3 regions of the Peribacillus sp. NPDC097675 genome follow, and region 3 is predicted to be linked to each of the others. Evidence: riboswitches for the same ligand, from Rfam matches in the RefSeq annotation. Region 3 holds a riboswitch; each other region holds the start of a gene.
The links. A riboswitch is a leader RNA that binds a small molecule or an ion and turns the genes downstream of it on or off. The one in region 3 is predicted to bind S-adenosylmethionine.
Positions count from the first base shown of each region.

Region 1 (3,280 bases), on a different contig from region 3:
GGAACGAAGCGAATCAAGGGTATAGATACATTACCATTAACGGAAGCGAACCAAATGTCGCTATAGGATCCTCAACATCTGATGACGTAAATTCCAATACGATTATTGAATCTCACCAATTTACACTAGCTAATTATGATGAATATGGTGATTCCATCACTGTAGCTGTACATGGGGAAGATTTATTCGGAAGAAAAGGGAATTGGGATGTCTCCTTTCCTTTGGAAAAAGTAGAAGGTACGATTCAAACATTTACACCACATGCAAAAGTTCAAACAGAGGACCGTATCTATACATTATCGGTAGACCAGGTATCCTTTCTTCCACTATCCACTAGGATCGATTTGACTCTGGATTATCCTTCGGAAATGGACGAAAATGACACATGGCCATCATTTCCCTATGTCGTGACAGACGACCAAGGACATGTATACAAAGATTTAGAACTCCAATATGGACAAGTGGATGCGAGTGGACACAAAATCGTATTAGCCCTTCCGCCTATGAACACGGTCCCAAAGACATTAACCATTCAACCACACTATGATAACGGAGATCCTGGTACACCCAACTATGGTGAAATCGTAGATTTGAAGGTTGAAGTCCCATTGAATTAGCCTACCCACAAAAGAAGCAGTCAGAGCTAAACGCCTGACTGCTTCTGCTATTCAATCTCCTTTTATTCAAAATGCAAGGTATAGTCTTCTGCTTTAATCCATTTCAATTTCTTAGAGAAAACGTAGATCAGCACAAGGTTCAACACAATCGGAAGAATGAAGAAAATAACGATCATGATTGTTATATTACTACCAATCCATCCCCCTTCAGCTAGTTTCATATAATTTAAAGGACCAACTAAACCCGATAAACCAAATCCAGCACTATAGGGCGTTCCTTGTATATTTAACATACCTGCCAACGCTCCTAGTATTGCTGCCGTGATCAGCATGGGAAAGGCGATTTTCGGTTTCATGAAGAAATTCCGCATTTGAATCTTAGGAGAACCTAGTACATGTGCTAAGGCCGTTCCGAGCGAGTTCGCTTTGTAACTAGCAATGGCTAAGCCAACACCTGCTGCTACGATTCCTAGGTTAGCCGCACCAGAACCTATACCGGAAAGCATAATGACCGTCGCTACCCCCACTGTTGAAATGGGTGACAAAATGATAAGACAGAAAATAACGGAAATGATTGCTCCCATTACAATAGGTTGCAACGAGGTCACGTTAGCAATGGCGACACCCAGTAACCCTGTGGAGGATTTCACAAAGGGCAAAATGAGATACCCTATCATACCCGGTATTAAGATGCTTAAAGTCGGCATCAAAAGAATGGCATACGCTTTTAATTTATCTCCGATTAATTGAAGGAACAAAACGGTCAATGCTGCCGTGATTCCTGTGTTGATCACGACACCAATCCCATTTAAGGCAAACAAACCGTCAGCTGTTTTCTGAATGGCACCACTTCCTACCATGGCCGCAATCCCGATACTCGCCGTCTGGGTCGTTGATAATTTGAATGTAATCCCGACCATCATCCCAATCATGACTGGTAACAGGCTCATGACGAAAACAGTGATATCAAGTATGTGTTGTAATGCCGGGAAATGAGGGATTATTAGCTTAAGTATTTCCCCTAACAAAGCATTGGGAATTAATGAAACGACAATGCCTAGGCTCATCCCCGTCAATAATTTATGGAAAAAATCCTTCATATGACTTATCTCCTATCTCGCTATAATGTACATAATTATAAGAAATATTCTGACAACAGTCAAAGGATTTTTTTAATACTTTACCGCGAAAGTGTATAAAAGTAATATATGCTTCTAGCAAATCCCTTAAGCAGAAACTTCCTGTTTTAATAGATACATGTTAATCTTTTCTATTTTCTAAATTATCTGCATTTTACCTTGACCTTTATTAACACTACCTGTATAGTCGTAATTAATTGAATAGTTCACATTCTTATCCAGAGAGGTGGAGGGACTGGCCCTTTGATACCTCAGCAACAGACTTTACTGTACTGTGCTAATTCCAGAAGTGTAAAACTTGAAGATAAGAAGAGTAAATAAGCATAGCTGATTAAACCTCTTCTTTTTTTAAGAAGAGGTTTTTATATTTTAATAAGGAAAGTAGGAATCTACCATGACCATCACTTTAACGAAAGCTCCTTTTAAAGCCGATCACGTAGGAAGTCTATTAAGACCAGAAAGTGTACATCTAGCAAGAAAGCAACGGAAAGAAGGATTAATCACCGCAGAACAATTACGCGAGGTTGAAACGCAGGAAATAAAGCGTATCGTCGATAAACAAATTGAAATTGGATTAGAGGCAGTCACTGACGGGGAATTCAGACGCACCTGGTGGCACTTTGACTTCTTGGAACATTTAAATGGAATCGAAGGGTATGTCACGGAAAAAGGCCTTACCTTTGATGGAATCGAAACAGAACGTTATAACGTTCGGAATACTGGAAAAATCTCTTTTAACCCCGATCACCCCTTTATTAAAGACTTTATCGAGTTTAATGAAATCGTTGGTGGTCGGGCAGTAGCGAAACAAACCATTCCTAGTCCCAATCAATTATTTGCTGTAGGTGTCCATAATCAAGAAATCTATCCTGACATCGAAGATTATGCAAAGGATATTATTAAAGCCTATCAAGATGCCTTACAGGCCTTTTACGATGCCGGTGTACGTTATATACAATTAGATGATGTATACATAGCCAGGCTTTCCGCTCCGGACTTCCAGTTCAAAGATGGCACATATTCAAGAGAACAATTAATTGATTTAGCGTTACGCGTGATTAATGGTACATTGGAGGGAAAACCTGAAGATCTTGTTGTAACGACTCACCTTTGTCGTGGGAACTACCAATCAACTTGGGCATTCGAAGGGAGCTATGCTCGGATCGCACCGACTTTATTGGCTAAAGAACAAGTAGATGGATTCTTCTTGGAATATGATGATGATCGTTCAGGAGATTTTAAACCATTAGAGTACATTCCAAATGGCGGTGCGCAAGTCGTTCTTGGAATCGTTACATCGAAGAATGGGGAACTTGAAGATAAAGAAGCTGTTAAAGCACGGATTGAGGAAGCGTCAAAATACGTGCCACATGAACAACTATGCTTAAGCCCGCAATGTGGTTTCGCTTCCACTCATCTTGGTAACAAACTAACAGAAGAACAACAGTGGGAAAAATTGAAATTCGTTGTGGATGTCGCCAAAGAAGTGTGGGAATGAATGAAATAGGGACAAGCCTCAGGCTT
Region 1 covers NZ_JBNNSK010000007.1:14,365-17,644, forward strand. Annotated here, with positions in the region: gene ACQKL5_RS11370 (DUF4179 domain-containing protein) at 1-617, shown strand, start outside; gene ACQKL5_RS11375 (PTS transporter subunit IIC) at 680-1,717, opposite strand; SAM riboswitch class I at 1,968-2,067, shown strand; gene ACQKL5_RS11380 (5-methyltetrahydropteroyltriglutamate--homocysteine S-methyltransferase) at 2,151-3,254, shown strand.
Region 1: it holds a riboswitch for S-adenosylmethionine, as region 3 does, so the genes downstream of both, ACQKL5_RS11380 (5-methyltetrahydropteroyltriglutamate--homocysteine S-methyltransferase) here and ACQKL5_RS14655 (bifunctional homocysteine S-methyltransferase/methylenetetrahydrofolate reductase) in region 3, are expected to answer to the same signal.

Region 2 (3,280 bases), on a different contig from region 3:
ACAATCAAGATAAGGAACGGGATGGAGCGGAAAATATTAACGAAAGCACTCAATACCCCATTGATGCCCCGATTCTCCCACATATTCCCCTTACCTGTTAAAAAGAGAAGCAAACCCAATAATATGCCCAGAATAAAGGTAGCTACAACCGAGATACTTGTCATATATAGCGTTTCTTTCGTCGCTTCGATAATGTCTTCCCAATCTACATTCGGCAATAATTCTTCAAGCATGAGTAATCACCTCCACGCCAACTTGCTGTGCTTTTATGAATTCGATTGCGCGGAGCATTTCATCTTCATTACCATCAAGGTGAATAAACAATGTTCCATATGAACCGCTTCTGGTTTGAGAAATTTTCCCTTGGACAATATTGACTTCCAACTCGAAATTACGAACCAATTTGGTGATTAACGGGCTCTCTGCATGATCTCCGACAAATGTCAGCTGAATCACTTTTCCAGCTGGATATCGTTCAAACAAATGCTCCATCGTTTCTCTTGTCTCTTCTGGTTCTGTCACCTGTTGAACAAAACGCTTGGTCATTTGTTCTTTCGGATTTCTGAAAACGTCCAAAACAGCTCCTTGTTCCACTACCCGGCCATTTTCCATCACCGCAACCCGGTTGCAAATTTTACGGATGACATGCATCTCGTGTGTAATCAAGACAATCGTCAATCCCAGTCGCTGGTTGATGTCCACAAGCAATTCCAAGATTGAATCCGTTGTTTGGGGATCCAAAGCGGACGTCGCTTCATCACACAATAGCACTTTCGGGTTATTGGCAAGGGCCCTCGCTATACCAACCCTTTGTTTTTGACCACCACTAAGTTGTGATGGAAAGGCCTTTTCCCTTCCTTCTAGACCGACTAACTTTATCAGTTCATTAACACGTTTGACACGCTCTTGTTTGCCTATTCCCGCAATTTCCAAAGGAAAGGCTATATTTTCCTGCACAGTCCTTGACCACAAGAGGTTAAAGTGTTGAAAAATCATGCTTATCTCTTGACGGGCTTTTCGAAGCTTAGATCCTTTGATAGTGGACACTTCATTTTCTGCAACGACCACCGATCCTTCAGTAGGCGTTTCCAGCCCATTAAGCATCCGGATAAGCGTGCTTTTCCCCGCTCCACTGTACCCTATGATTCCAAAAATCTCACCTTTATTTATCTTTAAATTCACACTATTCACAGCGTGAATCGTTTCATTATTCCCTTTTCCTGTTCGAAAAAGTTTACTAACGTTTGACAATGTAATCATCTATGCTCACCTCTTTATCCAATAAAACCTATGAATTTAGTTGATTTATATTTGTGACATCCTACCATTTATGACTGTAAAGAAATAGAAAAAGCCCTTCTGCATGAGCAGAAAGGCAGGGAAAAGCAGGCCTTCCTCTCATCTCCCAAAGCGATTACGCTTTGTGTGAATTGGCACCTTTCCAAGGAAAATCCTTGTCGGTTGCCGGGTTTCAACGGGCACATCCCTCCACCTCTCTTGATAAGAGCTATATATGGACTATTCTTTTATCATTACGTTCATTTTACTATGGTGAAATTCTATCACAGATAAAAAAGGAGTGCAATGGATAATTACTGAGACACTTGGATTGCTATTAAACTGTTTTTGAGTTCACCGAAACGGTATTCGTCGCTTTTTCAATAGCTTGCTCTAAATCCTCGATTAAATCTTCCACATTTTCTATTCCGATTGATAACCGTACCTGATCTGCACTAACACCTGCTTGAACCAGACCTACCTCGTTCAATTGTTGGTGAGTTGTACTCGCGGGGTGGATAATTAAGCTCTTCGCATCCCCCACATTGGCAACATGTGACCATAACCCCACTGAATTGATGAGTTTCGCCCCCGCTTCACGTCCTCCTTTAATGCCAAATGTCACCACAGATCCAGGTCCCTTAGGCAAGTATTTATCTGCAAGGGCTTTATCGGGATGATCATCATTACCCGGATATGAAACCCAGGAGACTGCCGGATGTTCTTCCAAGAATTGAATGATTGCCCTCGTATTTAAAAGGTGCTCTTTCATCCTTACATGCAGTGTTTCCAAGCCTAGAGTAAACTGGAAGGCACTTTGAGCACTTAAAGTTGGCCCCATATCCCGAAGCAATTGGACACGTGCTTTGGTGATAAAGGCAGCAGGTCCTACTGCCTCGGAGTAGACAAGCCCATCATAACTTGGATCAGGTTCGGTAAAGCCTGGATAGTTAGGTGAATTCCAATCGAATTTACCTCCATCAATAATGACACCGCCTAATGTGGTACCGTTGCCCAATAGCCACTTTGTGGCTGAATGGATGACGATATCCGCTCCGAACTCTATCGGCTGGCACAGATATGGTGTCGCAAAAGTGTTATCGATAATCAATGGGACACCGGATTCATGGGCTATGTCGGCCACCGCTTCTATATCTAGAACCCTTAAACTTGGATTGCCAATCGTTTCAGCGAAAATGGCCTTCGTTCGTGGAGTGATGGCTTTTTTGAAATTTTCCGGATCATCGGGAGAGACGAATTTCACTTTAATTCCGTACTTAGGAAGAGTGTTTTCAAATAGATTATATGTGCCGCCATATAATGTAGAAGCAGCAATAATCTCATCTCCCATAGTAGCAATGTTTAGAATGGCAAGTGTTATCGCAGCCATGCCACTTGCTACTGCCAATCCACCAATGCCTCCTTCCAACAGGGCCATTCTTTCTTCAAAAACGCTGACAGTTGGATTATGAAGCCGTGTATAGATGTATCCACTTTCCTTTAGTCCGAACAGATTCGCCGCATGATCTGTATCTTTGAACAAATAAGCATTGCTTTGATAAATAGGCACAGCACGGGCGCCCGTTTCGTCAAGCTGAAGGCCACCATGCACACTTAAAGTTTCAAAACGGAAATTTTTCTCTGTCATCATTTTCTCCCCTTTTTCTATGGTTTTAGTAGGAATTATTAGGGATGCTATCTCATTGCTTATGAAAAAAGAAGAAGTTTGACCCCTCTTCGCTCTGAATACTCACGCTGAAGGAATTATCTTTAAAAAGCAGAAGTGAAACTATCTTTTTTCTTCTCTTTTACGAACCACTAAACGATTCAACATATACTTATTACAAAATATAGCACTTTAGTCGTAGCCAGTCAACAAACTATTAGAATATTCAATTATTTTATAAAATTACTATATTGCTTTTTGCATACAACAAAAAACCAATCCTACAGGATCGGCTTTTAGCTTATTTCTTTCATCAATCCATATAAATAGGGTACG
Region 2 covers NZ_JBNNSK010000007.1:151,349-154,628, forward strand. Annotated here, with positions in the region: gene ACQKL5_RS12100 (methionine ABC transporter permease) at 1-233, opposite strand, end outside; gene ACQKL5_RS12105 (methionine ABC transporter ATP-binding protein) at 226-1,260, opposite strand; SAM riboswitch class I at 1,396-1,507, opposite strand; gene ACQKL5_RS12110 (O-acetylhomoserine aminocarboxypropyltransferase/cysteine synthase family protein) at 1,616-2,926, opposite strand; gene ACQKL5_RS12115 (thioredoxin family protein) at 3,241-3,280, opposite strand, start outside.
Region 2: it holds a riboswitch for S-adenosylmethionine, as region 3 does, so the genes downstream of both, ACQKL5_RS12105 (methionine ABC transporter ATP-binding protein) here and ACQKL5_RS14655 (bifunctional homocysteine S-methyltransferase/methylenetetrahydrofolate reductase) in region 3, are expected to answer to the same signal.

Region 3 (3,280 bases):
CCTATCTTGGACGGATCTCCGGTGATAACCAAAACTTCATCCAGCCCGACCGTATGCAATCCCATTAAGTGAGATTGAAGCCCAATTAGATTTCGGTCTCGGCACGTAATATGGACCAGCGGATTCACATCTAGTTTGGCCTTTAATAAATTGGCTATGGTAGAATTCGAGATTCTGGGTGAAGCAAGGGAATTATCTGCTAAAGTGATTGAATCCACACCCGCTTTCTTCAAAGCTTCTGCTCCTGCCATAAACGTTTCGATTCCTAACTTCTTTGGTGGATCCAGTTCAACTAGAATGGTTCTCTCGGTTTTGACCCTTTCATGAAGAGCTACTTCCTGTTTCTTGGTATTCACCTCAATAATATCGATATGCCGAGTTTTCGTAATTTTATCTTTAACTGGCGCCAACGCGCCAACCATTTTCTTCACAGCCTGTATATGCAGTGGTGTCGTACCACAGCATCCCCCTATAATTGTAGCCCCTTGTTTTCTTAATTCGAGTGCACTTGAACCAAAATATTGTGGTTCCGCTTTATAGACAAGTCTCCCATCCACATAATCAGGAAGACTTGCATTTGGATAGATGGCAATCGACGCCTTCTGAGGCATTTCCACTTCTTCCAATGCCCTTATCATATGATGGGGGCCTAGACGGCAATTCACACCAACGACATCCGCACCCAGATATTCCAGTTTTTGAAAAGCTTCATTCAAATGAAATCCATTTTGAAGGTTTCCAACTTCATGCATCGATACATTTGCTATAATTGGCAGCGACGTTTCTTTTTTAGCGATTTGAAGCACCGTTTCAAGCTCTTCAAAATCATAATATGTTTCAAGAAGAATCCCATCTGGGTTTTCCAGTAGCAAACTGTATAACTGTTCACGAAAACCCCGTTTTATTTCTTCAATGCTTAAATCTGATTTACGGATGCTACGCTGGGCGCCAATTGTACCAAAAACGAATGCCTTCCCTTTTGCAACTTGTTTAGCAAGGATGACACCTTGGCGATTAATCCGGCTAACTTCTTCTTCAAGCCCATGCCGTTTCAATTTATGAAAATTGGCTCCATATGTATTAGTTTGTAGAATATCCGCACCCGCTTCTAAATACGCACGATGTATCGACTCAATTTTATCAGGATTGGTACAGTTTATTTCTTCATAACACTGATCGATTCCATAGGAATACAACAACGTACCCATCGCTCCGTCCCCCACCAGCATTCTTTCTTTTAGTTCTTTACGAAAATCCATATATACACCCTCTCTCAAAAACACTATGGTTTTTGTTCGGTTTAAATGAGTTTGAGAGTAAAGAAAAAAAACCTTCTCAAAGAAGAAGGTTTTTTCTCGAAACATTCTCCTCATCTATCAAGCTCTGCTTGCTGGATTTAGCACCTTTGCCTAGGCTGGTTGCTGAGGTTTCATCGGGCCAGTCCCTTCACCTCTCTCGATAAGATTTATTAAATTAAATTTTCTAAAGATTTAAAAATTTATTTATATTTAACTTACATGAATCATCCGTCATTTTCAATAGTATATTTGTCATTTCTTCATTATATTCGGATTATTTAAAATTGAATCCTATTCAAAAGCAAAGATTTCCATTCGTCTGCCAAAGAGTGTATCGAGAGTAGATTATTTACCCCATCCTGCCCATCACGATGATGGAGAATTACATCCGTTGCATAGAGGACCGTAACTTGATCCTGAAGCCGTTCTAATAATACGATATCGTCTTGTTTTCTTATCATTCCTTCTTGTATCACCTTAGCAAAATACCCAGTAAGATTAGTTTCCTTCACTAGTTTCAAAAAATCTGGTTCATGGTTAAAATGGGAAATCGTTGAGCAAGGAATACGTCCCTGTGTAATCTGTACGACAGTTTCACCTATGCGATACACATCGCCAATATACGTTTGATTTTCAGTCATTCCAGCAGTCGTCAAATTCTCGCCAAATGCAGGAATGGAAAGCTGTTTAAAGAATTTCTGATTCCAAAGATGATAATGCTCAAAAGGATAAAAACATAATGCACGGTCAGGTCCCCCATGAAATTTCCTATTACCTACACCATCCCCTTCGATACCTAATTTTGTAACAGTTACAGATTCAATTGACCTCTTTTTCATAGCCGTTTTCATTTTAACGCTTGAAAATTCCTCTTGTTTGGGCATTCCGATGTTAAGAGAAATAATTTTGCCATATTCCATTAGACATCTTCCATTTCATTATTTAATTAATAGATTGCATGAAGGTATATTCTGCTTTTAATTTTCAATATATTCAATTAATTATACCAAAAAAAAATAAAAAACACTTCTCTAGGAAAAAAATCCTTACAAAAAAGGCATTACCCTATAAAATAATGCCTTAGTTTTAGTAATTTAGTTGCTATTCTAGAATTAATTATGATAGAATATGAACACAATATATAGTCGAAAAATACATTCCGTCGCCTATATGTTGATTTCACGATTAATTTCCTCATTGTCGCTCTTTAGGGGGCGAATTTTTTTGTCTACTTTTAGTAAATGATTTCTCTCTCGGTGGACCATCCTTATCTTCTAAGCTTTTTTGGCACCTTATATTCGAGATAGCGTAACATCCATGCTGATATGGTAAGCCAGGCAGCACCCGCAACAAAACCTGCCACGACGTCACTCGGATAATGGACACCTAAATAAATACGACTCCATCCGATGATCAATGAGGCAAAAAGAGCTAGGATCCATAGAAGGCCTTTAATAAAATTTTTTTTGATCAATCGTATACATACAACTGCAATACTGCCATAAAGGATGACCGATGCCATGGAATGTCCGCTTGGAAAACTATACCCTGAAACTGATAATAACGGAGCGATATCCGGTCGTTCCCGTTGAAAAATATATTTTAACCCCCAATTAAATCCACCTCCTAATGCAGAAGTTAAAATTATGTAAATTGCGTAGTGTTTTTTACTAAATAAGAACAGAAATAGCGAGAAGACTGAAATCAGGGCAATTATCCATGTCAGAGAACCGAAAAAAGTCAGTTTGGTCACGAAATTGGTAAATTCTTCGCTAAAGGGGCCTTGTATAGATTCAATAACGGCCTTATCAAATTCGATTAACTCCCCTTCCTTCAATTCATCAACAATTTCATTGAAGATTAAAAAATAGATTACGATTAATCCAGCCATCATCGTCATATAAAGATATTTTTTTCTAACATGTACACTAAGAAAGTCCAATCTCCATCACCTCCTTTTAGCTCATTTACCTCAATACCAC
Region 3 covers NZ_JBNNSK010000009.1:139,716-142,995, forward strand. Annotated here, with positions in the region: gene ACQKL5_RS14655 (bifunctional homocysteine S-methyltransferase/methylenetetrahydrofolate reductase) at 1-1,259, opposite strand, end outside; SAM riboswitch class I at 1,367-1,465, opposite strand; gene ACQKL5_RS14660 (MOSC domain-containing protein) at 1,577-2,218, opposite strand; gene ACQKL5_RS14665 (phosphatase PAP2 family protein) at 2,566-3,240, opposite strand.